Regions from separate parts of the Citrobacter freundii complex sp. 2025EL-00176 genome, predicted to be linked through region 2. Evidence: riboswitches for the same ligand, from Rfam matches in the RefSeq annotation. Region 2 holds a riboswitch; the other holds the start of a gene.
What was found. A riboswitch is a leader RNA that binds a small molecule or an ion and turns the genes downstream of it on or off. The one in region 2 is predicted to bind cobalamin.
Positions count from the first base shown of each region.

Region 1: it holds a riboswitch for cobalamin, as region 2 does, so the genes downstream of both, ACVXHP_RS07425 (cobyrinate a,c-diamide synthase) here and btuB (TonB-dependent vitamin B12 receptor BtuB) in region 2, are expected to answer to the same signal.

Region 1 is NZ_JBRYHT010000002.1:57,618-72,237, forward strand. Features, by position in the region: gene ACVXHP_RS07345 (cobyric acid synthase) at 1-277, opposite strand, end outside; gene ACVXHP_RS07350 (energy-coupling factor ABC transporter ATP-binding protein) at 274-1,089, opposite strand; gene ACVXHP_RS07355 (energy-coupling factor ABC transporter transmembrane protein) at 1,098-1,775, opposite strand; gene ACVXHP_RS07360 (energy-coupling factor ABC transporter substrate-binding protein) at 1,762-2,043, opposite strand; gene cbiM (cobalt ECF transporter S component CbiM) at 2,046-2,783, opposite strand; gene ACVXHP_RS07370 (cobalt-factor II C(20)-methyltransferase) at 2,780-3,493, opposite strand; gene cbiK (sirohydrochlorin cobaltochelatase) at 3,490-4,284, opposite strand; gene ACVXHP_RS07380 (cobalt-precorrin-6A reductase) at 4,295-5,080, opposite strand; gene ACVXHP_RS07385 (precorrin-3B C(17)-methyltransferase) at 5,077-5,802, opposite strand; gene cbiG (cobalt-precorrin 5A hydrolase) at 5,802-6,857, opposite strand; gene ACVXHP_RS07395 (cobalt-precorrin-4 methyltransferase) at 6,838-7,611, opposite strand; gene ACVXHP_RS07400 (decarboxylating cobalt-precorrin-6B (C(15))-methyltransferase) at 7,604-8,173, opposite strand; gene ACVXHP_RS07405 (cobalt-precorrin-7 (C(5))-methyltransferase) at 8,163-8,768, opposite strand; gene cbiD (cobalt-precorrin-5B (C(1))-methyltransferase CbiD) at 8,762-9,898, opposite strand; gene ACVXHP_RS07415 (cobalt-precorrin-8 methylmutase) at 9,895-10,527, opposite strand; gene cbiB (adenosylcobinamide-phosphate synthase CbiB) at 10,538-11,497, opposite strand; gene ACVXHP_RS07425 (cobyrinate a,c-diamide synthase) at 11,494-12,873, opposite strand; cobalamin riboswitch at 12,962-13,136, opposite strand; gene pocR (transcriptional regulator PocR) at 13,466-14,377, opposite strand; gene pduF (propanediol diffusion facilitator PduF) at 14,581-14,620, opposite strand, start outside.
Region 2 is NZ_JBRYHT010000020.1:43,168-57,787, forward strand. Features, by position in the region: gene ppc (phosphoenolpyruvate carboxylase) at 1-2,382, opposite strand, end outside; gene argE (acetylornithine deacetylase) at 2,660-3,811, opposite strand; gene argC (N-acetyl-gamma-glutamyl-phosphate reductase) at 3,967-4,971, shown strand; gene argB (acetylglutamate kinase) at 4,982-5,755, shown strand; gene argH (argininosuccinate lyase) at 5,872-7,245, shown strand; gene oxyR (DNA-binding transcriptional regulator OxyR) at 7,543-8,460, shown strand; gene sthA (Si-specific NAD(P)(+) transhydrogenase) at 8,443-9,843, opposite strand; gene fabR (HTH-type transcriptional repressor FabR) at 10,035-10,670, shown strand; gene ACVXHP_RS23045 (YijD family membrane protein) at 10,686-11,045, shown strand; gene trmA (tRNA (uridine(54)-C5)-methyltransferase TrmA) at 11,091-12,191, opposite strand; cobalamin riboswitch at 12,307-12,493, shown strand; gene btuB (TonB-dependent vitamin B12 receptor BtuB) at 12,559-14,397, shown strand; gene murI (glutamate racemase) at 14,342-14,620, shown strand, end outside.

The sequences.
Region 1 (14,620 bases), on a different contig from region 2:
CCATCAACACAACCTGCGCTTTACGATCGCTGGTCGGCTTAAGCAGCACCGGGTTCATACGCACATCCGGTGTAATGCCGGCGGCTTCCGCCTGAAAAATTTGCGCCCGGCCCATCTCTTTACCCTCTGGGGTAATGCCCGAGTTCAGCGCCATATTCTGCGATTTGAACGGCGCGGTACGCAGTCCGTCCTGATAAAAAATACGACACAGCCCGGCGACCAACACGCTTTTACCCACATCAGATGCCGTTCCCTGCAACATTATTGCCTGCGTCATGACGCCTCCTTCAGTGCGTTCTCTCGCATACGACTAAAAAATTCAGCCTCTGTTTTACACAGCGGGAAACCCAGCTCAGTGTGCAGCTTCACCAGCCAGGGCTGAGTTAATCCCGCTTGTTCAATAAGATCCGTCCGGGCGAAAACCTCACCCGGCGTGCCATGCGTCAGCACCTCACCCCGGCGTAAAACGTAAACTGCATCGCTGACTTCATAGATAAGATCGATATCATGGCTGGAGATAACCACGTGGTTTCCTTGCGCTACGATGCGTTTGATTATCTCAATCATCTGCGTGCGACCTGATGGGTCAAGGCCTGCCGTAGGTTCATCCAGTAGCAGATATTGCGCCTGCAACACCAGCGCCCCGGCAATCGCCACGCGTTTTTTTTGCCCGTGGCTTAAACACTGAATAGGCTGCTGGCGAAAATGCTGGGCATCAACCAGCGTGAGCGCATCTTCCACCCGGCGTGAGATTTCAGCTTCATCCACCCCAAGGTTGCGCAGGCTGAACGCAATATCGCTGTCGATATCGGTATAAAAGATTTGCTGATCGGGATCCTGAAATACGGTTGCCACCTGCTGACGTAGCGCCAGCAGGCCACGCTTGCTGTAATCCAGCGGTTTGCCCTGCCACATCACCGCGCCTTGCTGCGGTCGCAATAACCCGCTCAGATTCATAAACAGCGTGGATTTCCCGCAGCCATTGGCCCCTACCAGCCCGGTGACGGCATGCGTAGAAAAGTCCAGCGTTAGCCCTTTGAGGATCGGGTCATCCTGATAGCGAAACCAAAGCGCTGAAGTGGCAAGCATACTTTTCCTTACAGGTGAAAATCACCCTGATACAGTTTGATATCCAGTGTGGTGGTCATTTGCTGGTAGCGGATCAACACACGGGTAAACAACAATCCCACCAGCATCGCCAGCGAGCGGTAGCCCAGCGGCAAACTACGATAACCAAAACGCAGCGTTTGTGCGCGATGAATAGCCAGCGCCTCGTCTAACAGGATAAAAATAAACCGCCAGGTCAGCAGGATCTGTTCAGTCAGCAGGCGAGGAACGTGTGCGCGTTTGAGTAAGATAATCAACTGCGGAAACGGCAGATTCAGCACTAACCAGAAGGTTGCCGCCAGCGCCGCAAGGCTGCGCCAGAAGGTTTCATTGGCGGTCAGAAGTCCAGGGGCGCTTATTCCCAACCAGTAGCTTCCTACAGGTAGGCTTACCAGCAAGGTCTGCGGGTCGCGGCTAAAACTAAACAGGATAGTTACGACGCCGACCGTCAGGAAACCAAACGGTAATGCCATCCAGCGGCACCAACGCCAGAAGGAAATGCGTAGCAGCCAGCAGCTCAGCGCGGCAATCAGTAACAGCTCAATACCCTGCCCCAGCGGGGGCAGAGTGAACGCCAGAATCATCATCATCAGCCAGAGCAGAAATTTCCGCACCGGTGAGACATGAAACCAGCGGCTTTGATAGCTAAGCCTGTCAAGCCCGGTCATCACGGCGTTGCCTGCCCTTGGTGTAACCCAGAATGTAGAAAATTACGGCCGCACCCAGCGAACCCTGGAGCGTAAACAGCAGGCTTTCAATTTCGCCACTTGCCGGTTCGTACAACGGCTGGAACCATGGCTCATAATGCGGTGCGATAGCCTGAATCTGGCTTTCCGCCTCACCATCTGAACCACCGTACTCTCCACCGTGGTTGATAAAGAACGGTAGGATCACCAGCGCCACCACCATGCCTAACAAAATCAGCGTCTTTTTCATCGTTAATGTCCTTGTGCGGTTATCAACTGGCGTTTGGTTAGCTGGTCATAAATCATTACGGTGAGCAGACCTTCCGCAATCGCGATGGGGATCTGCGTCAGGCAGAAAATGCCCATGAATTTCACAATCGACCCCATAGCACCAGCGGACGGATCCGGGAATGCAACGCCCAGTTGCACCGAGGTAACAAAATAGGTGACGAGATCCGCCAACATGGCGCACAGGAAGACGCAAACATCCCGGCGCAGCCCCGCGCGGCAGGCCATTTTCCACACCATGTAACCCACTACCGGGCCAATCACCGCCATCGACATGCCGTTAGCGCCGAGCGTCGTTAAACCACCGTGCGCCAGCAATAGTGCCTGGAACAGCAGGACGATTGCACCGAGAATAGCGACCACACCCGGTCCGAACAGGATAACCGCCAGGCCGACACCGGTCGGATGCGAGCAGCTTCCGGTAACGGAAGGAATTTTCAGCGCCGACAGCACAAAAATAAAGGCACCACACAGAGCCAGTAACACTTTTTGGTGACTGTCTTCCTGTACGATTTGACGCAAGCGCACTAATCCGTACCACAGGCAAGGTAAAAACAGCAGCCACCAGGCCAGCGCCCACATTGGCGGCAAGAAACCTTCCATAATGTGCATGGCGAACGCTTGCTCAGGAACAATCATCAGTAATAGCGCCGCAGCCAACCCGCTGAAAGACAGCTGTTTTAGCTGTTGTTCAAGCTTCATTGTGCATACTCCCACTGTTTATTAACCAGAATGGTCGAGAAATAAGGCAGCGGCCGATCGTCGCTGACTTCGTTAAGATGACGCCAGCACTGCTCACCCGGCAGCGTGGCTTCAGACATCATCAACGCGCAATCCAACAAGCCCTCTTGTTGCAGCAACGCTTTGATGCGCGCAAAACGACCGTACACCTTCATCAGCACCAGGCTGTCATGCTGCTTTAACGCCTGCTGGATTTCCGCTTCCGGCGCTGTACAGGAGACCACTGCCAGCGACTGTTGCTCCATAGCGAGCGGCGTTTTTGAACGCGCGGCAATCGCGGCAAAAGAGGTCACGCCCGGAACGATTTCCAACCAGTCAGGACAGCCAATACGCTGGAGTAAAAAGACCCATGTACTGAACAGCATGGCGTCGCCGAGAGTGATAAAACCTACCTGCTTACCCGCTTCGACTTCCTGCACCAGCGCGGCAGCAACCTCATCCCACACCGCCTCTTTTTCAGCGCTGTCGGCACTCATCGGAAAATGGCAGCAGCGGACTTCGGTCTGCTTGCCGATATACTCCCGCACGATCGACAGCGCCAGGCTATCGCCGCCTTTCCGCCCGGCAGGCGCATAGAGGATATCGAGATGACCCAGCGTGCGCGCAGCCCTTACGGTAATCAGATCGGAAGCACCTGGCCCGGTGCTTAATGCGTACAGTTTGCCGCTCATGCCGCTTCCTCCAGCGCCACATTCAGCGCCTGCTGTAAATGCGCCACAAACATAGCGCGCACCGCTGGATTTTCACCCAACCCACTGAGCCACGGCGTAGCCCGTATCCCGGCCGCATTGAACAATGTCTTCCACGAATCATCTTCGTCGGAGGCCATATCATTAATGGCATGGTCGCCAGCAACTAACATCAGCGGCATCAGATGCACCTCCGTCACCCCTTCCTGAGACAAACTTGCAATTAACACATCTACTTCCGGGTAGCTTTCCACCGCGCCGACCCGCGCCGGGTAGCGCTGCGCTGTCATCATATGGTCGAGACAGGCATAAGCGGCAAAGGCATGATGGCTGGCGCCGTGCCCCATAAACACCACTTTTTCCTTTTCGCCAAGCGGCGGCATCTGCTGTTGCAGCGCCAGCATCAGCTGTGCGTAATCCTCATGGCTGCTCAGCAGCGGTACGCCGAGCGTCAGGCGAGAAAACAGCGGACGCATACTTTGCACTTCGCGGACAATTTTTTCGTATTCGTCGCCGTTGATAATGTGCAAAGACTGAATAGCCACATCCTGATACCCCTGCTCTGCCAGCTTTTGCAGCGCCTGCAACGGCGTGTCGATGTCAATGCCGTCACGCTGCTTGAGCTTGCGGATAATCATCCCGGAGGTAAACGCCCGGAACAGGTCACGATCCGGGCAACTGGCCGCGAGATCGCGCTCACAGGCCACAATATTTTTCTCACAGGTGTCGTGATAGCTGGTGCCAAAGCTGACCACCAGAAGCGCCTTTTTCATCTCTAACTCCTTAAGCAGCGGCCAGCCAGCGCGTTAAACGCGCCCCAAATGCGGCCTGACTTTCCAGTAACTCTTCTCCCGTCACCAACGGTGCCGGACGTGTAATCACGATGCAGGGGATACCGGCATCCAGACAGGGTTGAACTTTTTCCTGATAACCACCTTCCGCACCGGATGCTTTGGTGATCACCACATCAGCCTGACACTGACGATAAAACGCGGCGTTGAACTCAGCGCTAAACGGCCCGCACAAGGCGAAGATCTCGCCGACGCCAAACCCCAGATCCGCGCACTGCTGAATAACCTCAGGTACAGGCAGCACGCGCGCCAGCAGCGTTTTTTCAGGCAACCCTTCGCGCCAGATGGCCAGATCTTTACTGCCGGTTGTTAGCAGCACGCGTTCACCGAAGCGTCGCGCCACCTCGCAGGCTTGCTGAATACTCTGTACGGTAAACAGATGCGGGTGGGTTAAACCGCTCAACTGCTCTGGACGCTGGTAGCGGCTCAGCAGCACGCCTGCCGCTTCGCAGGCGCTCATGATGTTGCGGCTCACCACCTCGGCATACGGATGCGAGGCGTCAATCACCCAGCGCGTCCGATTTTCCTGCAGCCAGGCTATCATTTGCTCGCGTTCCAGACGTCCGCAGCGCACCTGGCCTTTAATGTCTCCCGCCAGCTGTTTCCCCGTTGGAGTCGCCACGGACAGGGTGTAGGCCACGTTTGCCGCATCCAGTTGCTGGCACAGCATGCGCGCATCGCTGGTACCGCCCATGACCAACACGTCACCGTAATTCACAGCACATAACCTCGTGGCGTGATCATCAGGCCGTCCTGCACGTAGGTTGTTTTGTTGCCAACGATCACCAGACTGGTCATATCAACCGGCTCAAAGTCCATTTCACCGAGAGTGGTCAGCCATTTTTCCTGCTTTTTACGTCCGGCTGACTTCACAATACCGACCGGCGTTTGCGCGCTCTTGCTGGCGGAAAGCAGTTCAAATGCGCGCGCCAGGTGTCCTTCGCGACCCCGACTGCGCGGGTTGTAGAAACAGATAACAAAGTCTGCCTCGCCAGCGGCAACGATGCGTTTTTCGATAACCGGCCATGGCGTCAGCAGATCGCTTAAGCTGATGTGGCAGAAGTCGTGCATTAACGGCGCACCCAACAAAGAAGCAGCGGCAATACTGGCTGTCATGCCAGGGATCAGCCTGACCTCAACATCCAGCTTTTGTTTACTGACCAGCTCCAGCACCAGCCCGGCCATCCCGTAAATCCCCGCATCACCGCTGCTGATGAGTGCCACATTGTGACCCGCCTGCGCCAGTTCGATCGCCGCCTGACAGCGTTCAATCTCTTTGCACATCCCGGTTTTGATCACCTGTTTGTCGCCAGTGAAGGCCTTTACCAGATGGGTGTAGGTTTTATAGCCAACGATGATTTCCGCTGCCTGCAGTGCTTCAACAGCTTCCATGGTCATCATTGCCTGCGAGCCAGGGCCAATTCCAATTACGCTTAACATCAGTGTGAAACTCCCAAAGTGATAGTGACGCCCTGTTCTCGCAGGGTCTCGCCTAACAGTTGTCCATGGCTCAGCAGCCAGGCTGCAGGACCAGAAACGCTTCCTGTCCCCACCGTTTTGCGAACAAACGATGAGGCTGGAAAACGGTGTTCATGCTCACGCAGCGCGTCAGCAGTAAAGGTCTCGAAAGGCACGCGACAGCACGAAGCCAGTTGGATGAGTCCCTGTTCATCTTTTTTTAGCGTGATGCTGCCAATAGCTTTTAACGCCAGCGGGTCGAGCTGCTGGGCTTCAAGTTGGCGGGCAAGCAGCGCGGCCAGCAGCGGAAACGGTGTGTCGCGGCGACAACCAATTCCGGCCACGACCCGCTGCGGCACTAACTTCCAGTGAGGAACAGGCAGTTCGGGTAAGTTGGTGCGTAAGGTGATACACACCAACGCATCCAGTTCGGGAAGCTGATTAAGATCGGTTACCGTAATAAAACCGCGCCGATCGCAATGGCTGACATCCTGGGTCAGTTCATCATCCCACCACAGGCCAACCCGCTTGTTGCTGACCAGCATCTGATTAACGATCTTCACCGCCGAACGAAAATCACTCATCCGCGCATTCAACTGGAATGCCAGCGTATCCAGCGCCGCCATATCGTTGACATCCGTCGCCGTGGTGATAACCGGGTCGGCGCCCAACATGCCTGCCAGATAACGCGCCAGCGCATTCGCGCCCCCAGCATGACCGGAGAGCAGGCTGATGACATGCTGGGCACGTTCATCAATGACCACCACCGCCGGATCGCAAAATTTGTCGTTGACCAGCGGGGCTAACACGCGCACCGCAATGCCGGTCGCCCCGATAAAAATCAGCGCCGAGTAATTCATAAACGCATCGCGGGCGGTATTGGCAAAGCCGTTTTCAAAGGGAATAAAACCCTCCTCCAGCAGCTTTTCACTGGTAAAACAGGTGACCGGCAACATAGCCGCCAGACGTTTCGCCAGCACAACGCCGCCAGGAGTCAGGCAAAAAAGCGCTATTGACTCAGGCTTTACGGTATTCATGGCTAAAGTCCGCCGCATAGAGTTTGGAGTAGTGATACTCCGATCCCAGGAAATTACCGACCAGAATCAGGGCCGTTTTGCGGATGCCCGCATCGCGAACCTTGTCGCCAATATCCGCCAGGGTACCGCGCACGGTCTGGCTTTCCGGCCAGGTCGCCTTGTAGATCACCGCCACTGGCGTGGTCGCCGGATAACCGCCTTCAATCAAACGCTCGGCCACCCGATGAATACGCTGGACGGACAGATAAATCGCCATAGATGTCTGGTGACTGGCAAACGACTCCAGTTGTTCGCGCTCGGGGACCGGCGTGCGCCCTTCCAGACGGGTAATAATCAGGCTTTGTGAGACTTCAGGCACGGTGTACTCCACGCCGAGTTCTGCCGCCGCACCGAGGAAGGCGCTGACGCCAGGCACCACCTGCCAGTCGATCCCGCGCTTGGTTAACTCTTCGCCCTGCTCACGGACGGAACCGTACAGTGAGACATCGCCAGTTTGCAGACGCACCACGGTCTTGCCAGCCTTCACGCCAGCTTCCATCAGATCGAGGATCTGCTCCAGATGCAGTTCAGCGCTGTCGTGGCATTCAGCATCGGCGGGGCAATATTCCAGCAGTTCGGTGTTAATCAGCGATCCAGCGTAGATAACCACCTGCGCCTGCTGTAGCAAACGGTAACCTTTGAGGGTGATCAGCTCGCGATCGCCAGGACCTGCGCCAACGAACCACACGCTACGGGGATCAAAAATCTCAGACATGGTTTCCTTCCTTCTGACAGGCGATAACAAATACGGGGTTATTCGGTTTGAAATAATGACCACTGCCAAGCGTGGTAAGTGAGGAAACCTGCAGCTGCAGGCAATCCACTCCCTGTACGCCAAGATGGTCCAGATGAGCCAGCGCGGTATTGAGGTTTTCCTGGAGGATAAACGTCATGACCAGCCGCCCGGCGGGATGCAGTTGACGCATCGACCAGTCAATGAGGTCGGTCAGATGACCACCGCTGCCGCCCATAAAAATGGCATCGGCTTTTTCGGTGATGGTCATTGGCGCAACGCCTGGAAAAATGTCGATATTTGCGCAGGCAAAATGCTGGCGATTTTCATCCAGCAATCGGAGCGCCGCAGGGTTACGTTCGATAGCCGTCACGCGCAATCCTGGATATTGCAGCGCCGCTTCTATCGATACGCTGCCGGTTCCCGCCCCAATATCAATCAGGTGACTGGCGCGGTGTAATTCAAGTTTTGAGAGGGCAAGTGCGCGTACCGCTTCTTTGGTCATCGGCACTTTCTCTCCACGCAGAAACAGCTCATCTTTCATCAAGGATCACCACTGCATTCATGTCATAGTCGGCGTTAATTTCACTCACAGGCAGGACATGGATCCGCTCGTTTTCCATTGCCAGGTTTTCGCCAATGACCATCCAGCGATGCCCCTTGCCTCGAGTGATGAGCTGCTGCGCGATTTCACGTGGGCCGCACAACGCATCGGTTACCATCCCCACCTTGTTATGTCGGGCCAGCTCATCGAAACAGACGCTGCGCCCGTGGCTACTGGTCAGCCACATATCATTCATATCGATACCGGACTGCGCGCACAGATACTGCACCGCGCTAATACCGGGAATAATGCGTACCTGCCCGATGCCAAAATGCGCCACCATGCGCGTCCCAATGCCGTAGAACAGCGGATCGCCAGACGCCAGCACAACGACATGCTTATCCTGGTGCGCAGTTACCCAGCTCAGGAGTTCCGCGATATTGGCGCCAAGAGCAAACCTGTCACCGGTAAAATCCGGGAATTGCTGCAAATGCCGCTTTCCGCCGACCAGCACATCAGCCGTTGCGACCGCTTCACGCGCCGCAGGCGTCATCAAATGCAAACCCGCGGGTCCCATTCCCACAACGGTTAACATTGCATCTCCTCAGCAATTTCAGCGATCGGGCGATTGCTGCCAAGCACCTGATTGTCAAACGAAAACATGATGGCGTCGCAGGTCGGGGGATTTTTGGTAAAGCGCAACGTTTGCAGAACGCGCAGACAGATCCGCTCCGCCAGATGGTTATAAATATGCTGAAAACCGTACGCATCGATGTGTTCCATCGCGGCTTCGGTGGTATCGCAGTCGCTGACCAGTTTTAGTAGTTCCAGCGGTGCGCCAAGCAACGCGAGATGGGCCACCAGCGTTTCCATGCGGGCATCGGCAATATGGCTGTGGGTGTGGAAGATACCCGCTGCAATTTTGACGAGCTTACCAGGATGCCCCACCAGCACAATTTGTCGGAATCCAAGACGGACGGCTTCTTCAATCATGTAGCCGACAAAGTTGCTCATGGTGACCACAACCTGCGTATCGATGCCCATCTGCTCGCGCACAAAACGTTCACCGTGGTTTCCGGGCACCAGTACTACACGATCCAGACCCGCCGCGCGTTTAATTTCCAGCTCCAGCGACAGCGAACGCTTCCAGCTCTCTTCCGACATTGGCGTGACGATCCCCGTGGTGCCAATAATCGAAATACCGCCCAGAATGCCAAGACGCGAGTTGTAGGTTTTTTGCGCCCGCTCTTCACCTTCTGGCGCGAAGATTTCAATCTGCGCCCCGCGATTCGGACCGATCGCCTCTCGTACCGCAGACTCAATGGTCTGGCGAGGTGTCCGGTTAATCGCCGAACTCCCCACCGGCAGACCGATCCCTTTGCGGGTGACCGTACCGACCCCTTCCCCGCCCTGTAAGGCGATCACGCCACTATCATCTAACGTCACGCGGGCAAAAATCAGCATGCCATGCGTGGCATCCACATCATCGCCACCGTCTTTACGGATCGCGGCTATCGCCTGCTGCCCTTCGATATGCGGCGATTCGACGTTCAGGCACAGCGTCACCCCGGAAGGCGTCACGATGGAAACCTGATGGATCAGGTGCTGGCGCAATACCATCAGCGCCGCCACTTTTGCAGCCGCCGTCGCACACGATCCCGTGGTATATCCTTTACGCAGCGCTTTACCGTTGTGCCACACCGGTGTATCAAAAGCCTCGCTCATCGCGCCCCCTGCAGGTGATAAAGCATGGCGTTGACGATAGCAGCGGCGACGTTACTTCCCCCTTTGCGTCCTAACGCAGCAATGGCCGGCAGGTTGCTTTGGGTCAGTGCATCTTTCGACTCCTCAGCACCCACGAACCCGACCGGTACACCAACCACACCGCTGACGGCAACATCATGCTCAAGTAGGCGGAACAGCGCTGTCGGCGCATTGCCAAAGACAAACAGCTTTTCCCCCTCTTCTTTCACCGCAATATCGACAGCCGCCATTGAACGGGTGATCCCTTGCTCTTTTGCCGTTCGCACGACCCGTGGATCGCTGATATAGCAGCGGCACTCGCCGCCAAATTTTGCCAGCAGCGTTTTATTGATCCCGGAAAGGGCCATCGTGGTATCGGTATAAATCACGCTCGAACGGCTAAGCGCCGCGCAGAACTGCTCCAGCACATCACTGGAAAACCACAGAATGTCCAGCCAGTCGAAATCCGCCGTGGTGTGAATAACCCGCTTGATAATGGCTTCATGCAACGGACTGGCAAACTGATAGTCCGGACGGGTTTCACGGATAATCTCACCAATAATGTCGAAACTTTTGGCCTCAATAGCCTGGGGTTGCTGGATATATTGCATAGTGTTGTCCTCAGGCTACACCGACCAGCAGCCACCGCAGCGCGATAAACAGCGCCAGTGCCAGCGTCGATGCCACCCACATCAATCGAATCGTATGGGAAATGTCGTCTACCGAAATGTCGCGTTGTGCATCACCTATCCACGGTTTCTCAACGCGCTCGCCAAAGTAGTCATTAGGGCCACCCAGACGAATACCTAATGCCCCGGCAACGGAGGCCTCCGACCACGCACAGTTTGGGCTACTGTGGTTGTAGCGATCGCGCCAGCCGATCTGCAAAGCACGCAAACCGTCCTGACGGCATAAAAATGCAGCTACGCCCAACAGCAGCCAGCTCAGTCGCGCAGGAATATAATTTGCGACATCATCCAGACGCGCGCTGACCATACCGATAGCGCGGTATTTTTCATGTTTGTAACCCACCATGGAGTCAAGGGTATTTACCGCTTTGTAGGCCATAGCCAAAGGCGCGCCGCCGAGAAGCAGGAAAAACAGCGGTGCGATGATGCCGTCAACGGTGTTTTCGGCCACGGTTTCCACCACGGCGCGATTGATCTGCTGAGGTTGTAATTGCGAGGTATCGCGCCCCACGATCCATGACAACTTTTCCCGACTTGCGGCAAGGTTACCGGCACGTAGCGGGCGTTCAACATCCTGCGCGGCGTTCGCCAGGCAGCGCCCAGCCAGCACGGTAAAGATCATCCAAACCTCCACCGCCCAACCAAGCCAGGGATGAATAGATTGCGCCAGCGCCAGTACGCCCCAGGAGACAGCCCACGTCAGGCCAACCACCACTACCCACATCACCGCGCCACCCATGCGCAACGCACGATCGCTATGGCAGTAACGCCGCACAATTCGCTGCACCGCAGAAATCAGATTGCCAATCCAGCGCACCGGATGCGGCCAGTTCTGCGGATCGCCGATAATAAAATCAAGCAGCCAGGCAACACACCACGCAAGGATCGTCATAGCGCATTCCTCGCGGCTGCCAACCAATGGTTAAGCATCTGCGGACGTTGGGCAAAATGAACGTGCAGGTAGCTGGCGAAGGTGTTTCCGACCTGCCAGCCGCCGGACCAGGCCTGCAGCGTTTTGCCATCGCGCACTTTGCGACAGTGCATCACCGCGGGTGTTTCAGGAGTGAAATCGGAATAGTGGAATTCATGTCCACGCAGTACTTCGTCTTTTGCAGCTAACAAGGTTTGCTGCGCCGCCTGCGCTTCACAGTAACCAAATCGGGTCAAACGTTTACCCATTTTGCTGTGGCCGGGAATGATATCCGCCATCAGCCAGCTATCACCGTGGCTGTCCTCCAGCGAACTGCCGAGATACATCAGCCCGCCGCACTCGGCGTAAATCGCGACGCCGCGCTGATGTGCGGCTCGCAATTGCTTGAGCATCAAGACATTGCGGGCCAGCGCCGCAGCATGTAACTCAGGGTATCCGCCCCCCAGCCAGATCATCTGACAATCGGGTAAACAGGTGTCGTGCAATGGACTAAAACGGACAATCTTTAGCCCCGTGCGTTCAAGCAAAGTAATATTGTCCGGGTAATAAAAGTTGAACGCTTCGTCATCAGCGATCGCAAGCGTTAGCCCTTCTCCGGCGTCAGTAGCGGGAAGCGCGGGCCATTCACCCGCAGGAAGGGTGTTTAGCTGGCTCAATTTCAGTAGAGCATCAATATCCAGCGTTTGCTCCAGCGTCGCGGCAAAGGCCTGCCACGGTTGCTGGTTGATAACAGACTCACGTGCAGTAACCAGCCCCAGATGCCGCTCTGGAAGCGCAACGCCTTCCATACGGGGAACGTAGCCTAATACAGGAACGGAACAGTAACGCTCAATCGCCACCTTCAGCAGCTGATAATGCGTTTCGCTGTTGACCCGATTAACGATCACCCCGGCGATGTTCAGCGTGGGATCGAAATGCTGAAAACCCATTACCGTTGCGGCTATCGAGGTGGAAACAGCTTTACCATCAACCAGTAAGATGACCGGGCAACCTAACTGTTTGGCCATCGCGGCGGTGCTGCAGTAGTTCGGGTCCGTACCATAACCGTCATACAGCCCCATCACGCCTTCAATCACGGCGATATCGGCATGTTGCATCTGCTCGCGGAACAACGCATTGAGAGTGGAAGCGGGAAGCATGAAGCTATCAAGATTGCGGGAAGCGGTACCGCATACCGCTGTATGCCAGCCGGTATCAAGGTAATCGGGACCCACTTTGCAAGGCTGGACGCGTAAACCGCGTTTTTTCAACAAGCTCAACAAGCCCAGCGTCACCGTGGTTTTACCACAGCCGCTTCCGGTACCTGCAAGAACAAATGCGTGAAAATTGGCCGCCATACCCTGATCCTGTTCAGGGTGGTAGGGGTGTAGAGATACCCAGTCTCTCGACTGTATGCATCTGAACCACCCACTTCCCACCGAAGTTGTTGGTAGTCACTGACAGGCAGGTCTTCTGGCTTAGCGTCATCCTCACCCGTCCTTCCCAATCTTGCGATCAGTGGTCCATACGGGGTCGTCAGCATCACAGCAGCGGGGGCTGCGGGGGATTCTCACCCCCTTCCCTACCACAAATGTGGCAAACCTGTCAGTTCAAGAGCCTTAATTAAGCTCTCTGTTATGAGGTAAATTCACGACCTCATGACAATAATTCAATTTAATATCTTTCCGGGTTCATTCAGTCAATTTTCTGGCGTAAACCCACTTATTCACATCTTCACATTTTGAATGAAAGTGTCTGCAAAGAATAAAGAAAGTCATGCACGCAGACACTGTATCTCATCACAAAAATAAAAACTGGTGCAGTTTATCCCTCTAATACTATTATTTTGTTGCGCTATGACAATTTATTGACTGCTGTTGTTACTTTTCATTTTATAATGACTGACATAGCGCCCTATATCAAAAATCGGCAATAGTAAAATATTGCTATTTAAGCGGACTCACCGCGTGAAATGACATTTATTTGCTGGCGAAATGCCTGCGGCGTAACCTGATACGTCTGGCGGAATACTTTGCAAAAATAACTGGTTTGTGAAAAGCCTAAATTACGTGCAATGCTGGCGATGCTCCAGTCACTATGACAGAGCAACTCTTTGGCACTCGCCATTCGCTGTTGATTTACCCAAGCGTTAAACCCGATACCCTGATATTTTTTGAACAATTTACTGAAATAGTAAGGGCTAAGGTAAACATGAGACGCAACATCTTCCAGGCGTAACTCATCTGACAAATGCGCATCAATATAGCGCAGCGCTTTTTTCATTTTGCTGTCGTGAGGATTCGGCGTTCGGTTAGCACGTACCGGCTCTGCCTGCTGTGGGTTATCCTTGATAACCACAAAATTAAGTTGTTTCTTAAGACAATTTTCTACGATGAGCTTTAGCAGGTCCGCCGAGGCGATGACTCGCGAATAGTCCATCTCCGGCACATTCCGAAATTCACTTAGCAGTTCGGGATCGGCTTGCCAGCGGTCATCGACGTTCAGGATATCAACCAGGCCGACATCGTTACTTAAACGCACCTGACCACACAATACAAACCCAACCAGATGACCCGCTATGACCAGCGGAATAGAGAAGTCGGTAAGTCCCGCGTGGCAGCGGTAGATGCAGGGTTGATCGGATTTTGAAGCTTCCAGTCCTCCACAGCGATCGCTCATACGACAACGGGTACTGTGCTGAGGATGCTGGCGCATCAACTGACAAAAAGGGGTGAAATTAAAAAGCTCAGAAATTTCATCACCGTGAATATTGACAACCACAACAGCCAGACTGGTGGCCTGCGCAAAATCCTGTGCGATTTTATTAATGAGTTCTGAGTTCAGGGCACTCGCAGAAATCATGATAAAACCTCTCAGTTAATTTATTGTTATAAATAAAACATACTATTTACACATTCATTTTCATCCCGCATTCCTGGGCGCTGATGAAAGTCATCATCGAACATAACAAAAGTCTCCCATTGTGGGGAGACTTTTTCAGCGGTTCAGGAAAGCGGATCACGAAAACAGTTTTTACGCTTCAAAAATAAACATCTTCCGTGAAGCTAGCTCTCATTTTCCTCCAGCTTACACGTATTACACGGT
Region 2 (14,620 bases):
GAGCGGCCACAACTCCTTTTTGACCAGACGTTGATCGTAGTATTCAGCCAGCCACAGATCGGCTTTAGCGAAAACCATTTCCAGCATGCCAAGGCGTGTGGAGAAGAATGGCCAGTCGCGGCACATTGCTTCGAGTTCGCTTTGCTTACCGTCTTCCACCACTTTTTGCAGCGCGGTGCCTGCCCCCAGCCATGCCGGAAGCATCAGGCGGTTCTGCGTCCAGGCAAAGATCCATGGAATGGCGCGCAGAGACTCTACCCCACCAGTCGGACGGCGTTTTGCCGGACGGGAGCCGAGCGGCAATTTACCCAGTTCCTGCTCTGGAGTCGCGGAGCGGAAGTAAGGGACGAAGTCTTTGTTTTCGCGTACATATCCACGGTAGAGCTCACACGAAATATCGGAAAGCTCATCCATGATATGACGCCAGTTATCCTTCGGCTCTGGCGGCGGTAACAGGTTGGCCTCCAGGATGGCTGCGGTATAAAGCGACAGGCTGCTGATGGTCACTTCCGGCAGGCCGTACTTAAAGCGGATCATCTCACCTTGTTCCGTCACACGCAGGCCACCTTTCAGGCTGCCAGGCGGTTGAGAGAGCAGTGCCGCATGCGCAGGCGCGCCACCGCGGCCAATGGAACCACCGCGACCGTGGAACAGCGTCAACTCGATACCGGCTTTTTCACAGGTTTTGATAAGCGCGTCCTGGGCCTGATATTGCGCCCAGGAGGCCGCCATCACGCCCGCGTCTTTTGCGGAATCAGAGTAGCCAATCATGACCATCTGTTTGCCCTGAATAAAGCCGCGGTACCAGTCGATATTCAAGAGCTGGGACATGACGTCATCAGCATTGTTGAGGTCGTCCAGCGTTTCAAACAGCGGCGCAACCGGCATAGCAAAACCGATCCCGGCTTCTTTCAGCAGCAGATGCACGGCCAATACATCTGACGGCGTTTTCGCCATCGAGATAACATAGGCGGCAATGGAGCCATGCGGGGCTTCGGCAATGACGCGGCAGGTGTCGAGTACTTCGCGGGTGTCGTTGCTCGGTTCCCAGTTACGTGGCAGAAGCGGACGCTTGGAGTTCAGTTCGCGGATCAAGAAGGCCTGTTTATCCGCTTCTGACCAGTTTTCGTAGTCGCCAATGCCCAAATAACGGGTCAGTTCGCCCAGCGCTTCAGTGTGACGGGTGCTTTCCTGACGAATATCAATACGTACCAGCGGTACGCCGAAACATTTCACGCGTCTAAGGGTGTCGAGCAGTTCGCCATTGGCGATGATGCCCATGCCACAGGCCTGCAGGGACTGGTAACACGCGTACAACGGATCCCAGAGCTGTTCGTTTTGGGTGAGAAGGCCGGCAGGTTTCGGTAATTTCTCGCCTTTCAGACGGGCTTCCAGCCAGGCTTGAGTTGCCATCAGACGTGAACGCAGGGTTTTCATCAGATAGCGGTAAGGTTCTGCTGCGCCTTCTTCGCCTACCAGCGCCAGCAGTTCCGGCGTGGCATCCACCATCGACAGTTCAGAGATCAGAAACTGAATGTCTTTCAGGAACAGGTCGGTGGCTTTCCAGCGGCTGAGCAGTAGCACGTGACGGGTGATATCCGCCGTCACGTTCGGGTTGCCGTCGCGGTCTCCGCCCATCCAGGAGGTAAACCGAACCGGAACAAAATCAACGGGCAGCTTATAGCCCAGATTATCTTCCAACTGTTCGTTCAGCTCGCGTAGATAGTTCGGCACGCCTTCCCATAGGCTGTTTTCGACCACGGCGAAGCCCCATTTGGCTTCATCAACCGGGCTTGGGCGTATCTTGCGGATCTCATCCGTATGCCAGGACTGAGCAATTAACTGGCGCAGACGGCGCATCAGTTGATGGCGTTCGTAATCGACGAGATCCTTGTTATCAAGCTGTTTGAGACAGGCGTTAACTTCACCCATTTTATGGATCAGCGTACGACGGGTGATTTCAGTCGGGTGGGCGGTCAGGACCAGCTCCAGGGAGAGTGATTCCACGGCTTTCTTGATGGTGGCTTCATCGAGGTTGGGCTGGTCTTTCAGTTTACGCAGAGTGCGAGCAATCACTTCCGGGTTGCTGGCTGCTTCGCCTTTGGGCGAAATGCTGTGGTATTGCTCGGCGGTGTTAGCCAGGTTCAGGAACTGGCTAAACGCACGGGCAACCGGCAGCAGCTCGTCGTTAGACAGGTTTTGCAGCGTCGTAAGTAGCTCCTGGCGATTAACTTCATTGCCAGCGCGGGATGATTTGGACAGCTTACGGATTGTTTCTACGCGATCAAGAATGTGCTCTCCCAGCGCATCCTTAATGGTCTCTCCCAGCACTTTGCCGAGCATACTGACATTACTACGCAACGCGGAATATTGTTCGTTCATTAACCCAGACACCCCATCTTTAATTTGTGCGTCCTGTATCTTTCGCACCACCGCGGCGTTGGCTGTGACACGAAATCTCTCGGACTTAATTTTTTCGCCGTCTTTTATAAAGCCACGTAAAACTCGTGACGTCAATTGCTGCGAAATCGGTTCAGCAAACGAAAAAATGGCGGGAATTTACGTTATTTAATTCACATCGAATCAAATAAGCTGTGCTTATGAAAATGTTAATAAATGACCTTGCTCACCGCTGAAGGATGAGCAAGGTTATAAACGATTAATGCCAGCAGAAATGATGCACAACCTGGGTGATCAATTCACGGGTTGGCTTAATAAAGCGTGTTTCCAGGTATTCATCTGGCTGATGCGCCTGATTAATGGAGCCAGGCCCCAACACCAGCGTCGGGCAAAGCGTCTGGATAAACGGCGCTTCAGTGCAGTAGTTCACCACTTCCGTTTGCGCTCCCAGCAGTTTTTCAACGACTTCGACCAACTGATGGTCCGGCGGACACTCATAGCCTGGAATAGGCGGATGCAGTTCCGACACCGTCAGGCGACCCGGCCAGCGCTCGCTGACAGGGGCCAGCGCATCGTTAAGTAAACCATTAAGATCGTTGAGCGTCATGCCGGGCAGCGGGCGAATATCCATATGCAGCTCGCAGCAGGCGCAGATTCGGTTGGCGGCGTCGCCGCCGTGGATGTGACCCAGGTTTAAGGTTGGGTACGGAACGGTAAAAGCGTCATGATGATAGCGTTCTTTCAGGTCATCACGCAGAGTCATGATATGGCCGATAGCATCATGCATCAGTTCAATCGCATTGACGCCACGCGCCGGATCGCTTGAGTGTCCCGATTGCCCCAAGATGCGAATGGCATTAGAGATATGCCCTTTGTGCGCACGCACCGGTTGCAGGGAGGTGGGCTCGCCAATGATCGCGCAGTCCGGACGCAGAGCGGTAGTTTCAGAGAAATAACGCGCTCCCGCCATGCTGGTCTCTTCGTCGGCAGTGGCCAGAATGTACAGGGGCTTTTTCAGCTTCGTTACGTCGACATCACGCAGCGCGTCGAGGATAAAAGCGAAGAAGCCTTTCATATCTGCCGTACCCAGACCGTAGAGCTTATTGTCATGCTCGGTCAGGGTGAACGGATCGCGCGTCCAGCGCCCGTCGTCAAACGGCACGGTATCGGTATGACCTGCCAACAACAGACCGCCAGCCCCTTGTCCAATGCTTGCCAGCAGGTTGAATTTATTTCGCGTATCGGGAACCGGCTGAACCTCTACATTGAAGCCTAAATCTTTGAACCAGCCCGCCAGCAGAGTGATTAAACCTGCATTGCTTTGATCCAACGCTTCTTCGGTGGCGCTAATCGATGGCGTGGCAATCAGAGCGCGGTAAATCTCGATAAATGGCGGTAAATTGTTTTTCATTGTTGACACACCTCGGGTCATGATAGTATCAATATTCATGCAGTATTTGTGAATAAAAATACATTAACGTTGAGCGTAATAAAACCCACCAAGTGTAAGGTGAGGTGATAAAGGCTTATACCTGGCAACAGAATCTAAGAAGGTGAGCTGCCCCGATGTTGAATACGCTGATTGTGGGCGCCAGCGGCTATGCCGGCGCAGAGCTTGTGACCTATGTAAATCGCCATCCTGATATGAACATAACCGCTTTGACCGTCTCAGCGCAAAGCAATGATGCAGGAAAACTCATCTCCGATTTGCATCCGCAGTTGAAAGGCATTGTCGATTTACCGTTGCAGCCAATGTCGGATATCAGCGAGTTTAGCGCAGGGGTGGACGTTGTGTTCCTCGCCACAGCGCATGAGGTCAGTCATGACCTGGCCCCGCAGTTTTTGCAGGCCGGATGTGTGGTGTTTGATCTCTCAGGCGCGTTTCGTGTTAACGATAGCGCGTTCTATGAAAAATATTATGGCTTTACCCATCAGCACCCCGAACTGCTGGAGCAGGCGGTGTACGGTCTGGCGGAGTGGAGCGCAGCGCAACTGAAAGAAGCGAATCTGGTTGCTGTACCGGGTTGTTATCCGACGGCGGCGCAGTTGTCGCTGAAACCACTGATTGACGCCGGACTTCTGGATCTCAGCCAGTGGCCGGTGATTAACGCGACCAGTGGCGTCAGCGGTGCGGGACGTAAAGCGGCTATCTCGAACAGCTTTTGCGAAGTGAGCCTGCAGCCCTATGGCGTGTTTACCCATCGTCATCAGCCGGAAATCGCCACTCACCTCGGCGCGGAAGTGATCTTCACTCCGCATCTGGGCAACTTCCCGCGCGGAATTCTGGAAACGATCACCTGCCGTTTGAAAGCGGGCGTAACCCATGCGCAGGTGGCCCAGACGTTGCAACAAGCGTATGGTGATAAACCACTGGTACGCCTGTACGACAAAGGAGTTCCGGCCCTGAAGAATGTGGTGGGCTTACCGTTTTGTGATATCGGGTTTGCCGTGCAGGGAGAGCACCTGATCGTGGTGGCGACCGAAGATAACTTATTGAAAGGCGCGGCGGCACAGGCGATGCAGTGCGCAAATATCCGTTTCGGCTTTGCTGAAACGCAGTCTCTTATTTAAGGGTGCAACAATGAATCCATTAATTATCAAGCTGGGCGGCGTTTTACTGGATAGCGAAGAGGCGCTGGAGCGACTGTTTACCGCCCTGGTGAATTATCGTGAGTCGCATCAGCGTCCGCTGATCATTGTGCACGGTGGCGGCTGCGTGGTTGATGAACTAATGAAGCAGTTGAATCTGCCGGTCAAAAAGAAAAACGGTTTGCGCGTCACCCCTGCCGATCAGATTGACATTATCACTGGCGCCCTGGCGGGCACGGCGAATAAAACCTTGCTGGCCTGGGCGAAAAAACATCAAATCGCCTCTGTGGGCCTGTATCTTGGCGATGGCGACAGCGTAACAGTGACGCCGCTCGATAAAGAGCTGGGTCATGTTGGACTCGCGCAACCGGGTTCGCCTAAGCTAATTAACACGCTGCTGGAAAGCGGTTTTCTGCCGGTGGTCAGCTCCATTGGCGTCACTGAAGATGGACTGCTGATGAACGTTAACGCCGATCAGGCGGCAACAGCGTTGGCGGCAACGTTGGGTGCGGATCTGATTCTGCTCTCTGACGTGAGCGGTATTCTGGATGGTAAAGGCCAGCGCATCGCCGAAATGACCGCCGCGAAAGCGGAGCAACTGATCGACCAGGGGATTATTACCGATGGCATGATCGTGAAGGTCAATGCGGCGCTGGATGCCGCGCGCACGCTGGGCCGTCCGGTGGATATCGCCTCCTGGCGTCATGCAGAGCAACTCCCGGCGTTGTTTAACGGCACGCCGATCGGTACACGTATTCTGGCTTAACTATTAATGTGCCGGATGGCGGCTTCGCCTTATCCGGTGTATGTGAACCGAACCTGTAGGCCGGATAAGCGAAGCGCCATCCGGCATTGAAATTCAAGATATTAAGGAAGCATGTTATGGCACTTTGGGGTGGGCGTTTTACACAGGCAGCAGATCAGCGGTTCAAACAGTTCAACGACTCGTTGCGTTTTGACTACCGCCTGGCAGAACAGGATATTGTCGGCTCTGTGGCCTGGTCCAAAGCGTTGGTAACGGTCGGCGTACTGACTGCCGATGAACAGCTGCAACTGGAAGAGGCGCTGAACACGCTGCTGGAAGAAGTTCGTGCCAATCCGCAACAGATCCTGCAAAGCGATGCCGAAGATATTCACAGTTGGGTGGAAGGTAAGCTGATTGATAAAGTCGGCCAGCTTGGTAAAAAACTGCATACCGGGCGTAGCCGTAATGATCAGGTGGCGACCGATCTTAAACTGTGGTGTAAAGACACGGTTATTGAATTACTCTCCGCCAACCGCCAGTTGCAAAGCGCGCTGGTGGTGACGGCGGAGAATAACCAGGATGCCGTGATGCCGGGTTACACCCACCTGCAACGTGCGCAGCCGGTGACGTTTGCCCATTGGTGTCTGGCCTATGTCGAAATGCTGGCGCGTGATGAAAGCCGTCTGCAGGATGCGCTTAAGCGTCTGGACGTCAGTCCTCTGGGCTGCGGTGCGCTGGCGGGTACGGCATATGAAATCGATCGCGAACAACTGGCTGGTTGGTTGGGCTTTACTTCGGCAACGCGTAACAGTCTGGACAGCGTTTCCGATCGCGACCACGTGCTGGAGTTACTGTCCGACGCCTCTATCGGCATGGTGCACCTGTCGCGTTTTGCTGAAGATCTGATTTTCTTTAATACCGGTGAAGCGGGCTTTGTCGAGCTGTCCGATCGTGTGACCTCGGGTTCATCCCTGATGCCGCAGAAGAAAAACCCGGATGCGCTGGAGCTGATCCGTGGCAAATGCGGTCGCGTGCAGGGTGCGTTGACCGGCATGTTGATGACCTTAAAAGGCCTACCGCTGGCGTATAACAAAGATATGCAGGAAGACAAAGAAGGGCTGTTCGATGCGCTCGATACCTGGCTGGATTGTCTGCATATGGCCGCGCTGGTGCTGGATGGCATTCAGGTGAAACGTCCGCGTTGTCAGGAAGCGGCGCAGCAGGGTTATGCCAACGCCACTGAGCTGGCGGATTATCTGGTAGCGAAAGGCGTTCCGTTCCGCGAAGCACACCATATTGTGGGCGAGACGGTGGTTGAGGCGATTCGTCAGGGCAAACCGCTGGAAGCGCTGTCGCTGACCGACTTACAGAAGTTCAGTCCGGTCATTGGCGATGACGTTTACCCGATCCTTTCTCTACAATCGTGTCTGGACAAACGTGCGGCGAAAGGCGGCGTGTCGCCACAGCAGGTCGCACAGGCGATTGATTACGCGAAGGCGCGTCTGGCGTAACCTTTGTCTTGTAGGCCTGATAAGCGTAGCGCCATCAGGCAAACAGTTATCAGAGCCTGGCATCACGCCGGGCTTTTTTATGCAAAAAAAATGCGGACGCAAGGTCCGCAAAAGTTCACGTTGGCTTTAGTTATTTCGAGTATGAGAGAAACTCTCTAAACGGACAGTAGCTTCAAGGGTTAAAGGGGTACCGTTCCGTTTCTGTGGTGCATTATTAAACAGAAAGCTTGATAGGGATAATCGTTCGTTGCTATGCTACCTATCGCTACGAACTATCGTGGCGATGGAGGATGAATAATGAATATTCGTGATCTTGAATACCTGGTGGCGCTTGCCGAACATCGTCACTTCCGACGGGCGGCAGACTCCTGCCACGTGAGTCAGCCAACGCTGAGCGGACAGATCCGTAAGCTGGAAGACGAGCTGGGCGTCATGCTGCTGGAGCGTACGAGTCGCAAGGTGCTGTTCACTCAGGCAGGTCTGCTGCTGGTGGATCAGGCGCGCACCGTGCTGCGCGAGGTCAAAGTGCTCAAGGAGATGGCAAGCCAACAAGGCGAGACGATGTCTGGCCCGCTGCATATTGGTTTGATCCCAACGGTGGGGCCATACCTGCTGCCGCATATTATTCCTATGTTGCACCAGACCTTCCCAAAACTGGAAATGTATCTGCATGAGGCGCAGACGCATCAGCTGTTGGCGCAACTGGATAGCGGTAAGCTCGACTGCGTGATTCTGGCGCTGGTGAAAGAGAGTGAGGCATTCATCGAAGTGCCGTTATTTGATGAGCCTATGATGCTGGCGATCTATGAAGATCATCCGTGGGCAAACCGTGACTGTGTACCGATGTCCGATCTGGCGGGTGAAAAACTGCTGATGCTGGAAGATGGTCACTGCCTGCGCGATCAGGCCATGGGCTTCTGCTTTGAAGCAGGTGCTGATGAAGATACCCATTTCCGGGCAACCAGTCTGGAAACGCTGCGCAATATGGTGGCGGCAGGTAGCGGTATTACGTTACTGCCTGCGCTGGCTGTTCCGTCGGAGCGTAAGCGTGATGGTGTGGTCTATCTGCCATGCATTAAGCCAGAACCGCGCCGCACGATTGGCCTGGTGTATCGTCCAGGTTCGCCGCTGCGCAGCCGTTATGAACAGCTGGCAGAGGCCATCCGTGGATCAATGGATGGCCATTTCGACAGTGCGTTAAAACAGGCGGTTTAAGCCATTTAGCGCCGCTACCCGATAGGCTTCCGCCATGGTTGGGTAGTTAAAGGTGGTGTTAACGAAGTACTCGATGGTGTTACCACCACCTTTTTGCTCCATTATCGCCTGACCGATGTGAATAATTTCGGCCGCGCGTTCCCCAAAGCAGTGGATCCCCAGAATCTCTTTGGTTTCGCGATGGAACAGAATCTTCAACGTTCCGACACTCATGCCTACGATTTGCGCACGTGCCAGATGTTTAAACTGGGCGCGGCCGACTTCGTATGGGACTTTCATCGCCGTAAGCTGCTGTTCGGTTTTACCAACGGAGCTGATTTCAGGAATGGTATAAATCCCGGTGGGGATATCCTCGATCAGATGCGCGGTGGCTTCGCCTTTCACCAGGGCCTGGGCGGCAATACGCCCCTGATCGTAGGCCGCCGATGCCAGACTCGGATAGCCGATCACATCCCCTACGGCATACACATGCGGTAGCGCCGTCTGGTACATGCTATTCACTTTGAGCTGCCCACGGCTGTCGGTTTTCAGACCAATGTTTTCCAGCGCCAGCGAATCGGTATTACCGGTGCGGCCATTGGCGTACAGCAGACAGTCAGCCTTCAGCTTTTTACCGGATTTCAGGTGCATGATAACGCCGTCATCGCAACCTTCAATCTTCTCGTACTCTTCGTTGTGGCGAATAACCACACCGCTATTCCAGAAGTGGTAAGAGAGCGAGTCGGACATCTCTTGATCAAGAAACGCCAGCAGACGATCGCGGGTGTTGATTAAATCAACTTTGACGTCCATTCCACGGAAGATCGACGCATATTCACAGCCAATGACCCCCGCGCCGTAAATCAGAACGTGGCGAGGTTCGTGGTGCAGGCTCAGGATGGAGTCGCTGTCATAAACCCGGGGATGCGAAAAGTCGACGTCAACAGGGCGATAAGGGCGTGAACCGCAGGCGATCACGAATTTATCCGCGGTCAGCGTTTCCACCGTGCCGTCGTGGCATTCCAGGGCAATCGTGTGTTCATCAACAAAACGGGCATTCCCCTGCAAAATCTCGCAGTGATTACGCTCGTAAAAACCTTGCCGCATGCGCGTTTGCTGATTAATCACGTTATCAGCATGATTGAGAATATCGGCGAAGGAAGAACGGAGAAGTCGGGAATGGTCGCTGTAAAGTGGGTTCTGATTGAATTCAATAATGCGGCTGACGGCGTGGCGGAGTGCTTTCGACGGGATGGTGCCCCAGTGGGTACAGCCTCCGCCGACGTTATGATAGCGCTCAATCACCGCGACGCGCGCTCCCTGTTTAACCAGACCCATTGCAGCGCCTTCGCCGCCGGGACCGGAACCTATTACTATTGCATCGTAATCGTAGGAATGTGACATGGTCAGGCTTACCTGTTCTTATACATAAAAGCAACAGAATAGTAACATCGTTGTCGGGATAACCCAATTATCGTTGTGCTTTTTTGCGAAGTCGAAGCACAAACTGCGCGTAAACAATCATTAACAAAGCCATGCCAACCGCCTAATCTCTGGTATAGTGCCAGCAAGGTATGTGGAAGGATTCAGACATCGTGATGGGCGTTAGAGCGCAACAAAAAGAGAAAACCCGGCGTTCGCTGGTAGAGGCTGCATTTAGTCAACTCAGTGCTGAGCGTAGTTTTGCCAGTCTCAGTTTACGAGAAGTTGCTCGTGAAGCGGGCATTGCGCCAACCTCGTTTTATCGCCATTTCCGCGATGTGGATGAGCTCGGGCTGACGATGGTGGACGAAAGCGGTCTGATGCTGCGTCAGTTGATGCGTCAGGCGCGTCAGCGTATCGCCAAAGGCGGGAGTGTGATCCGTACCTCGGTCTCAACATTTATGGAGTTCATCGGCAACAATCCCAACGCCTTCCGTTTATTATTGCGCGAGCGTTCGGGAACCTCCGCAGCGTTTCGTGCAGCGGTCGCACGTGAAATTCAGCACTTCATTGCGGAACTTGCGGACTATCTGGAACTCGAAAACCATATGCCTCGTGCGTTTACTGAAGCGCAGGCCGAAGCCATGGTAACGATTGTGTTCAGCGCCGGGGCAGAAGCACTGGATGTTGGCGCTGAACAGCGTCGACAGCTGGAAGAGCGGCTGGTATTGCAACTACGCATGATCGCGAAAGGCGCATTTTATTGGTACCGCCGTGAACAAGAGAAGATGACGCACCACTCCGAGTAACGAGAAGGACGAGCAATGAAACAGTCAGGTCAAGATAAAGGTACGCTGCTGCTGGCGCTGGTTGCTGGCTTATCGATCAATGGCACATTTGCGGCGCTGTTTAGCTCCATTGTGCCATTCTCAGTATTCCCGATTATTTCGCTGGTGCTGACGGTTTATTGTCTGCATCAACGCTATCAGAACCGCACCATGCCTGTGGGGTTACCAGGCCTGGCCGCCGCCTGTTTTATTCTCGGCGTTCTGTTGTACAGCACCGTGGTACGCGCTGAATATCCGGATATTGGCTCTAACTTCTTCCCGGCGGTACTGTCGGTGATTCTGGTGTTCTGGATCGGCTTTAAAGTGCGTAACCGTAAGCAGGAAATTGCGGAATAATATTTGTAGGCCGGGCAAGCGAAACGCACCCGGCCAGGACATCACTTACTTCGCGGTCAGTAACACGCCACACTCCATATGGTGCGTATACGGGAACTGATCGAACAGAGCCAGACGTGAAACATTGTGCGTCTGGCTTAACGTTTCCAGATTCTTACACAGCGTTTCCGGGTTGCAGGAGATGTACAGAATCCGCGGATACGCCTGCACCATTTTCTCCGTTTCGCTGTCCAGACCGCTACGCGGTGGGTCAACGAAAATAGTTTCACACTGGTAACTCTTCAGATCGATCCCCTGCAAACGGTTGAACTCGCGAACTCCATTCATCGCCTGAGTAAACTCTTCTGCCGCCATGCGGATAATTTGGACGTTATCAATATGGTTTGCCGCAATGTTGTACTGGGCTGCTGCAACGGATGGTTTGGCGATTTCAGTCGCCAGCACGCGGTTGAAGTTTGGCGCCAGAGCTAATGAGAAGTTGCCATTACCGCAGTACAGCTCAAGCAGGTCGCCCTGGGAACCTTTGGTGACATCAATCGCCCATTCCAGCATCTGAATATTCATTGCGGCATTGGGCTGGGTGAAGCTGTTCTCAACCTGGCGGTAGATGATCTCTTTACCCGCGACTGGCAAGCGTTCATCAATATAGTCCTGGTCCAGCTCGATTTTGGTTTTGGTGGCACGGCCAATCAGATGCACGTTCAGGTTTTGCGCACGCAGCGCGTCCCGTAGCGCTTCGGCTTCCTGACGCCATTCGTCATCCAGCTTTTTATGGTACAGCATCGTAACGACCGCTTGATCGCTCAGGGTGGTGAGGTAATCAATCTGGAACAGTTTGTGGCGCAGGACACGGTTATCGCGTACCCCTTCAATCATTGCCGTCATCAGCGTGTTGATAAGCTCGCTGGCCGCCGGGAAGCTGTCGACGCGAATACGACTTTTCGTCTGTTGATCGAACATGATGTGGTACAGGTCATCACCGTCATGCCACAGCCGGAATTCGGCACGCATACGGTAGTGACTGACCGGTGAGCGAAACACTTCCGGAGCCTGTGTATAAAACGGTGTCATTAAGCTCTGCAGACGCACCACTTTTTCAGCTAACTGCGCGTCGTACTGTTCTGTCGGAAGATGTTCGGGGGTCATGATGCGTCCTGAAAAATAAAAGTACGCGGGGATTGTAGGGATTGCTCAACAGATGTCCAGTCATTGATGATTTCCGATATTGTGATACACAGTCTGGACAGTGGGTTGTAACAAACTGTAGCATCCGTTTTCCGGTCCTGTGAGTTAAAAGGGAATCCAGTGTGAATCTGGAGCTGACGCGCAGCGGTAAGGAAGGTAGGAGATGAGCGCACCTGGTGCAGACACTGCGGCTTGCCGTGGGAAGTCATCGTCTCTTTAAGTCGCCTCCAAGCCCGAAGACCTGCCGGCTAACGTCGCATCTGGTTTTCATCATCGCGTACTATCGGTGGGACCTGCGGCATCCTTCTTATATTGTGGATGCTTTACAATGATTAAAAAATCGTTGCTGTGGACGGCGCTTTCCGTCACGGCATTTTCTGGTTGGGCACAGGATGCTAGCCCAGATACTCTCGTCGTCACTGCCAACCGTTTTCAGCAGCCTCGTAGCGCAGTACTTGCCCCTATCACCGTTGTTACGCGTCAGGATATCGATCGCTGGCAATCCACCTCCGTGAATGATGTGCTTCGTCGCCTGCCAGGCGTGGATATCGCCCAATACGGTGGTATGGGACAAAATTCGTCTATTTCTATTCGCGGCACTAACGCCAGCCATGTTCTGGTGCTGATTGACGGTGTGCGCCTGAATCTGGCAGGGGTCAGCGGCGCAGCCGACCTTAGCCAGTTCCCGGTATCGTTGGTACAACGTATTGAGTACATTCGTGGGCCACGTTCGGCTATTTATGGTTCTGATGCGATTGGCGGCGTGGTGAATATCATTACGACGCGCGAAAAGCCGGGGACGGAACTGACCGCTGGCGTGGGAAGCAATGGCTACCAGAATTACGATGTCTCAACCCAACAACAGTTAGGTGAGAATACGCGCGTCACGTTGATGGGCGATTATGCCTATACCAAAGGCTTTGATGTTGTGGCTTACGGTAGTACCGGTTTGCAGGCTCAACCCGACAAAGACGGTTTCTTAAGTAAGACGCTGTATGGCGCGCTGGAACACAACTTCTCTGACACCTGGAGCGGGTTTGTTCGCGGTTACGGTTATGATAACCGAACAGATTATGACTCGGGTTATTATCCGGGGACGCCGTTAGTGGATACCCGGAAACTCTACAGCCAAAGCTGGGATGCCGGACTGCGATTCAATGGTGAGTTGATCCAGTCGCAGCTGGTTTCCAGCTATAGCCACAGTAAAGACTACAACTATGATCCGGATTATGGCCGCTATGACTCGTCGGCCACACTGGATGAGATGAAGCAATATAATGTGCAGTGGTCAAACAGTATGGTGGTTGGTCACGGTAACGTGGGCGCTGGTGTAGACTGGCAAAAGCAAACTACAGAGCCTGGCACCGGGTATGTCACGGACGGTTACGACCAGCGGAATACCGGTCTCTACTTGACGGGATTACAGCAACTGGGTGATTTCACGTTCGAAGGCGCGGCGCGCAGTGATGACAATTCCCAATTTGGGCGGCATGGCACATGGCAAACCAGCGCCGGATGGGAGTTTGTCGAAGGCTATCGTTTTATTGCCTCCTACGGCACCTCTTATAAGGCACCTAATCTGGGACAACTGTATGGCATGTACGGAAATTCCCATCTGGATCCTGAAGAGAGCAAACAGTGGGAAGGGGCATTTGAAGGGCTAACAGCGGATGTGAACTGGCGTTTGTCAGGATATCGCAACGATATCGATAACATGATCGATTACAACCCCCACACCAAAAAATACTATAACGAAGGCAAAGTACGTATTAAAGGTATTGAGGCTACAGCGAACTTCGACACTGGGCCGTTGGCGCACACGCTGAGCTACGATTACGTTGACGCACGCAATGCGATTACCGATAAACCCCTGGCGCGTCGTTCAAAGCAGCAGGTGAAGTATCAGCTTGACTGGCAGGTTTACGATTTTGACTGGGGTTTAACGTATCAGTATTTAGGAACGCGATACGACAAGGACTTCGTCACCAATCAGCCGGTAAAAATGGGTGGAGTAAGCGTGTGGGATCTGACAGTGGCATATCCAATCACCTCACAGCTGACTGTTCGTGGTAAAATCGCCAACCTGTTCGATAAAGATTACGAGACAGTTTATGGCTACGCAACTGCAGGGCGGGAATACACCTTGTCTGGCAGCTACACCTTCTGATCCACGTCCCACCGTGCTGGTGTTTGATTCCGGCGTCGGTGGGTTGTCGGTCTACAATGAGATCCGGAATCTCCTGCCGGATCTCCACTATATATACGCTTTTGATAACGTCGCCTTTCCTTATGGTGAGAAGAGCGAGGAATTTATCGTCGAGCGTGTTGTTGAGATTGTGACTGCGGTCCAGCAGCGCTATCCCCTCTCTCTTGCGGTCATCGCGTGTAAT